DNA from 2 places in the Afifella sp. JA880 genome. Region 1 is predicted to be linked to the other one. Evidence: riboswitches for the same ligand, from Rfam matches in the RefSeq annotation. Region 1 holds a riboswitch; the other holds the start of a gene.
The links. Region 1 has a riboswitch for thiamine pyrophosphate ahead of NYQ83_RS12200 (ABC transporter permease). Riboswitches for the same ligand answer to the same signal wherever they lie in the genome.
Positions count from the first base shown of each region.

Region 1 (3,401 bases):
GCGAGCGGTTCGCTCGTCGGGCAAAGGGCGATCTTCTACGAGCAGGGCGAAGACGGGGCCGCCGGCAAGGCGGTGAACGGCGCCGTGTCGTGGTCGACGGTCAAGCGCGACGACGGAGGCTCTGCCATCCAGGCGAAAATCGATGTGCCGGAGCGTGAGGCCGAGGTCACGATCACCATTTCCAAGAACAACGACGTTGCCCTGCCGGCGAGCCATCTCATCGAGATCGCCTTCTCCGGTACGCTCGACGACACCGCGGTCGTGCAGCGTGTTCCGGCCTTGGTGATGAAGCCGAACGAGCAGGCGCGCGGACAGCCGCTCGCAGGCGCTGCCGTCGACGTGACCGGTGATCTCTACTGGATCGCGCTTTCCGACACGCCCGATCAGGTGGAGCGGAATCTGGAGCTTCTGCGCAGCGGTTCCTGGTTCGACCTGCCGATCCTGTTTGAGGGCGGAAAGCGGGCCCTGATCACCTTCGAGAAGGGGATTCCGGGCGACAAGGTGTTTGAGAATGTGATGCAGAGCTGGGGCGATTCCTGATCGCCCCAGCCTGACTGGCTTTCACCGAACTGGCCTTTACCGAACGGCCTGGGCGTAGCTTTCCAGCTCCGGCACAGTCTCGATCAGTCCCTGATCTTTCATGAATTCCGCGAACCGCTGATAGCGGCCGGCGTCGAAAGCTCCGGGGCTTTTCGAAAAGCGGGCGACCGTATCCATGAAGGCACGGCGGTTGAGCTCGTCGCCGAGATCAGGATGCGCTTTCGTGAAGATCTCGAGGGCTTCCTCGGGATGGTTGGTCAGATAAAGCGTTGCGCGCTCGATCGCCTTCAGGAAGCGCGGCAGCCTGTCGTCGTCGAGCTTGTCGGAGCGTGCGATGAAGATGAGCTCGTCATAAGGCGGCACGCCGTGCTCCTCGGGATAGAAGGCGCGGCCGGGCTTGCCTTCGATGTCGAGCTGGTTGAGCTCGACATTGCGGAAGGCGCCGATGACGGCATCGACACGTCCTGCGAGAAGGGCCGGTGAGAGCGCGAAGTTGACGTTGACGAGATCGACGTCGTCGAGGGTCACGCCGCTTTCTCCGAGCATCATCTTCAGAAGCACGTCTTCGAAGCCACCAACCGAGAAGCCGACCGTCTTCCCCTTGAGGTCGGCGAGCGTCGTGACATCACTGCCTTCCAGAACCACGAGCGAGTTGAGCGGCGTTTCGACGAGCGTTCCGAAGCGCGCCAGCGGCAATCCTTCGGCCACCTGAAGATAGAGGTTGGGCTGGTAGGAAATGGCGACATCGCCTTCGCCAGCCGCAACTAGGCGGGGCGGGGCGCTCGGGTCGGCCGGCGGGATCATCTCCACATCGAGGTCTTCCTCGGCGAAATAGCCCTTTTCCTGCGCGACGACCAGCGGCGCGTGGTCGGGGTTCACGAACCAATCGAGCAGCACGGTCAGGTGGTCCGCGGCTGCGGCGGGCGATGCCGTCAAGATGAGCGCCAGAAGCATCAGGCGCAGGCGGTCGAGCATGGTCATTTCCTCTCTTTTCGGATGTCGGGTTTAGGCGGATCGTCAGGCGATGCTCGCTTCTCCCGGCACCCAGCCGAGGAGGCGGCGCAGGAAGAGGTCGATCAGGGCGCGCAGCAGGATCGCCATGGCGGCGAGCAGGAAGAGGCCGACGAAGACGCGGTCGGTCTGCATGCGGGCATTGGCCTGCAGCATGACAAAGCCGAGGCCAGCCGAGGCGCCGACCCATTCCCCGACGACGGCGCCGATCGGCGCGATCGCGGCGGCGACCCTGAGCCCGGAGGCGAGGGCGGGCAGGGCTGCAGGAATGCGGATGTAGCGGAAGGTGTCGCGCCTGGAGGCGCGGTTGAGCTTTGCGAGATCGAGAAGGCCCGGATCGGTGCGCTTCAGACCGTCGGCAAACGCAGTGGCCACCGGAAAATAGATGATGAGCCCGGCCATCACGACTTTGGACGCCATGCCGAAGCCGAACCAGATGACGAGAAGCGGCGCGATGGCGAAGACCGGGAGCGCCTGGCTTGCCGCCAGGATCGGCATGGCGAGCCTTTCAAGCGCGGGAGAGGCAACGACCAGGATCGCCGTCAATGCGCCGACCAGCGCTCCGGCGACGAGGCCGACCACGATCTCCGTCGCGGTGACGGCGGCATTGCCGAGATAATAGAAGGGGAGGGCGGAGAAAGCCGTCACGAGATCGCTCGGCGCCGGCAGGATGAAGCGCGGCACGCCGGTTGCGCGCACGAGGCCTTCCCAGATGGCGAGGAGTGCGATCGCGATCGCGAGACGGATTGCGAGAATGGCCAGCACGCGCCCCTTTCATGGCAGAGATCATGCGTGCTGGAGAGACTGAGGCCCGTCCCTTCGCCGGCATGACCCGGATCAGGTTCAAAGGGTCCGGCCGCCATCACGGCCATCTCAGCGCGGTTTGTCCGCACACCCCTCGGAAACGCCCACCATAACTCTCCGGTCGAGGCTTGCAAGCCGTCTCACGGTCGCCGCACGGTCGCGTTTGCGCTCTCATCCATGGTCCCGGTGGATGACAAATTTGCCGCAGAGGAATAGAGGCGGGGAAATGCGTGTCCTCTTTGCCCCTTTTCGTTGGCTTTTCGATCAACCCTATCTGCTCTTGACGCTGACCTCGCTCTTCTGGGCCGGCAATGCGGTGGTCGCGCGGGCGGTGATCGATGATTTCTCACCGATTCTTTTCGCGCAGCTGCGCTGGGGTGGGGCTGCGCTGTTGATCCTGCCTTTCGCCATGAAGGCTCTGCGCGCCGACTGGCCGGTGATCCAGCGTCATCTCGGCGTGCTGACGCTGATGGCTTTGTGCGGCATCACGCTCTTCAACACGCTTCTCTACTGGGCTCTCGAATATACGACGGCGCTCAATGTCGTGCTTCTGCAGGCGACGACGCCGCTTGCCATCGCCTTCGTCGTTTTCATGCTCTTCCGCGAGCGGCTCACCTTCGGCCAGCTTGCCGGGATCGTCGTCTCCCTCATCGGCGTCGTGGTCATCGTCTCGCGCGGGCAATTGCAGGTGCTGGCGCATCTGCGGCTCAATCCGGGCGACGTGATCATGCTGATCGACGTCGTCATCTATGCCACCTATTCCGCGCTTTTGAAGCGGCGGCCGCCTCTTCACTGGCTGAGCTTCCTGGCGATCACCATCGGATGGGGCGCCATCATGCTCCTGCCGGCAAGCGCGCTCGATCTTTTGCGCGGCGGCCATATCGACATCAATGCGGCGAGCGTTGCGGCGCTCTTCTACGTCGCCGTTTTTCCCTCAGTGCTCGCCTATATCTGCTTCAACCGGGGCGTCGATCTCATCGGTCCGAACAGGGCGGGGCCCTTCTTCCATCTGGTGCCGTTCTTCGGCGCCATTCTCGCTGTCTTCG
Region 1 covers NZ_JAOANH010000002.1:859,456-862,856, reverse strand. The annotation lists gene NYQ83_RS12210 (hypothetical protein) at 1-540, shown strand, start outside; gene NYQ83_RS12205 (ABC transporter substrate-binding protein) at 577-1,515, opposite strand; gene NYQ83_RS12200 (ABC transporter permease) at 1,558-2,316, opposite strand; TPP riboswitch at 2,349-2,460, opposite strand; gene NYQ83_RS12195 (DMT family transporter) at 2,582-3,401, shown strand, end outside.

Region 2 (3,401 bases), 720 kb from region 1:
GAATGCCATTCAAGCCGCAAAGGCGGCGCTCCCCGGACAACGAGGCTAGGGTGACCAAAGACGTAGCGGACTGCCGGCGTAACGCGCGGCAGAGCCGAGGCGGTGGGCAATCGTGACCACAGCGACCCGCGCCATCATTCTCAAGGTCAGCTCGACCATTGCCTTCGCGCTGATGCTTTCCTGCATCAAGCTCGTCGGCGAGCGCGTGCCGACCGGCGAGATCGTGTTCTTTCGCTCCGCCTTTGCGCTCGTTCCGCTCCTCGGCATGCTCGCCTGGCAGAACAAGCTCAAGGAGGCCGTGCGCACCAAAGATCCCTGGAGCCATGCCCGTCGCGGCCTCGTCGGGGTGACCACGATGATGCTGTGGTTCGCCGGCGTCCAGCGCCTGCCTCTGCCCGAATCCATGGCGATCAGCTACGGCGCGCCTTTGATGATCGTCGTGTTGGGCGCCCTGATCCTGCACGAAACGGTGCGCATCTATCGTTCGACCGCCGTTGCCGTCGGTTTCGTCGGCATCATGATCGTGCTGTGGCCGCGCTTCGATCTACTCTCGAGCGGTGAACTCGGCGGGCGGGAATTCGTCGGTTCGCTCTGCGCGCTCGGCTCCATGGTGCTGACGGCGGTGGTCGCGATCCTCATCCGCAAGATGACGGCGACGGAATCGACCTCCGCCATCGTCTTCTATTTTTCCGTCACGTGCACGGTCGTGGCGCTTTTCACCATCCCGTTCGGATGGGTCATGCCCGATACGGAAGAGATGATCCTTCTCATCCTGTGCGGGCTTTTCGGCGGCCTCGGACAGATCACTCTGACGGCCGCCTACCGTTATGCCGAGACGTCGACGATCGCGCCTTTCGAGTATGCCTCGATGATCTGGGGCACGATCGCCGGTTATCTGCTCTTCAATGAAATTCCCGGAATCAACGTCGCCGTGGGCGGAGCGGTCGTCATCGCTGCCGGCATCTTCATCATCTACCGCGAGCATCAATTGGGGCTGGAGCGGCGAAAGATGCGCAAATTGTCGACGCCGCAAGGGTGAGGCGGATGAGCCTCAGAACGCCTTGAAGGTGGGAATCGTTTTGGTGTCCTGGATGCCTTCGATGACGTGCACCTTTTCCTGCACGAAGCGGCCGATGTCGTCGTCTGCGCTCAGATAGAACTTTGCCAGAAGGTCGTAATCGCCTGCTGTGGAATAGATTTCAGACGCGATCTCGGCGTCGGCCAGGGCGGTGGCGACCTGGTAGGCCTGGCCGAGCTGGCATTTGATGAGTACGAAAAACGGGGTCATGGCTGTCTCCTTGGCGCGGAGAAAACCGCAACTGTCCGGTCGCGGCAAGGGCCAAGCGGCCGATGCTTGCAAAGGGGTTCTGAGACCACTAGATCGGAAGACGTCTCAGGGGGTGCCGCTGCAATCTGTAGGCGGCTGAGAGGCGATCCGGCCAACCCCTCGAACCTGATCCGGTTAACACCGGCGGAGGGATGGGATGATGCCGAGAAATCCTCGTCGTTCATTTGCTTCCGCTTCGGGCCGGGTCCGAAGTGGGAGAATTTCATGCCTATGACGATCGACGAGGTCTTTGCGGCGTTGACGGATCTGCGGGCGCGCCAGCCTCTCGTCCAAAACATCACCAACTTCGTTTCGATGAGCGTCTCCGCGAATGCGCTTCTCGCCCTCGGCGCGTCACCCGCGATGGTGCATGCCGAGGAGGAGGTCGGCGATTTCGCCAAGCTTGCGGATGCGCTCGTCGTCAATATCGGCACGTTGTCGCCCGCCTGGCTGCGCGCCATGAAAAAAGCCGCCGAGGCCATGGGGGAGCAGCAGAAGCCCTGGGTGCTCGACCCGGTGGCGACGGGCGCGACGCCATTTCGAAGCGAAGCCGCGAACACACTTCTGTCCCTGCGGCCGACGATCGTGCGCGGCAATGCGAGCGAGATCATGAGCCTCGCAGGCGAGGCCGGGGCACTCGGCAGGGGGGTCGATTCTCTTGCTGCCTCCGATCAGGCCGTTGCGGCGGCGAAGGCGCTGGCACGGACATCGGGAAGTGTCGTTGCCGTGACTGGTGCGACCGATTACGCGACAGATGGCAATGAGGTCGTTTCGGTCACCGGCGGGCATGCGCTCATGCCGCGCTCAACCGCCCTCGGCTGTGCGCTTTCCGCCTGCGTTGCCGCGTTCTCGGCCGTGCGGCCACCGCTCGAAGCGGCAACCGCCGGGCTTGCCGTTTATGCCGCTGCCGGCCGGATCGCCGGTGAGCGATGTGGCAACGGGCCAGGGCATCTGCCCGCCGAGCTTTGTGACGCGCTTTTCCGCATGAACAAGGATCTGCTTGCCGCCCATTGCGGTATCGGCGCCGGAAGCGGGGAGGAGGAATGATGCGTCATCCCTTCGATCTTTCGCTTTATCTCGTCACCGATCCGAGGCTTTGCGGTCCGCGGGATTTTTTCGAGACGGTCGCTGCGGCCGTCAAAGGCGGCGTGACGCTGGTGCAGCTGCGCGACCCCGACGCCGGCACGCGCGAACTCGTTGCCATTGCGCGCAGCCTGAAGGCGCTGTTGGAGCCGATGGGCGTGCCGCTCATAGTCAATGACCGCATCGATGTCGCGCTCGCGGCCGGGGCTGACGGCGTGCATCTCGGCCAGAGCGATATGGACGGCGCCGATGCAAGGCGGCTGATCGGCGAAGAGCGCATCCTCGGCATCTCCGTCGGCAATGCGTCGGAACACGAGGCGTCCCGAGAGGCTCTTTCCGGCGCCGACTATATCGGGGTCGGACCGGTCTGTACGACGGCCACCAAGCCCAATGCCGGTGCGGCGATCGGCCTGGAGGGGCTTGCCACGGTCACGCGGGATGTCGGGCTTCGATCCGTTGCCATCGGGGGCATCGGCGCTGCCAATGCCGCCGCATGCATCGCTGCCGGGGCCGAGGGCGTTGCCGTCGTATCCGCCATCATGGGGGCCGACGATCCACAAGCCGCCGCCCAGGCGCTTCTTGAAGAAATTCGTACAGCGAAGGACACACAATGACGGCCATCGCACTTTCGATTGCAGGCACAGACCCGACCAGCGGCGCCGGCATCCAGGCCGACCTCAAGACTTTTTCAGCTCTCGGTGTCTATGGCGCGACGGTGATCACGGCTCTGGTCGCCCAGAACACATGTGGTGTGAGGGCCATTCACGACGTGCCCGCGGATTTCGTGGCAGCCGAGATGGATGCGGTCTTCTCCGACCTTGCCGTCGGCGCGACCAAAATCGGCATGCTCTCGAAGCCGGAGGTCATCGAAACCGTGGCGGAGGGGCTGACGCGGTGGGAGCCCGGTCCCGTCGTGCTCGATCCGGTGATGGTGGCGGCCTCCGGCGATCCGCTCATTGCCGATGAGGCCGTGACGAGCCTGCGGGAGAGA
Region 2 covers NZ_JAOANH010000002.1:142,139-145,539, reverse strand. The annotation lists gene NYQ83_RS08885 (xanthine dehydrogenase family protein molybdopterin-binding subunit) at 1-49, shown strand, start outside; gene NYQ83_RS08880 (DMT family transporter) at 113-1,039, shown strand; gene NYQ83_RS08875 (Lrp/AsnC ligand binding domain-containing protein) at 1,052-1,288, opposite strand; TPP riboswitch at 1,387-1,497, shown strand; gene thiM (hydroxyethylthiazole kinase) at 1,553-2,374, shown strand; gene thiE (thiamine phosphate synthase) at 2,371-3,024, shown strand; gene thiD (bifunctional hydroxymethylpyrimidine kinase/phosphomethylpyrimidine kinase) at 3,021-3,401, shown strand, end outside.
Region 2: it holds a riboswitch for thiamine pyrophosphate, as region 1 does, so the genes downstream of both, thiM (hydroxyethylthiazole kinase) here and NYQ83_RS12200 (ABC transporter permease) in region 1, are expected to answer to the same signal.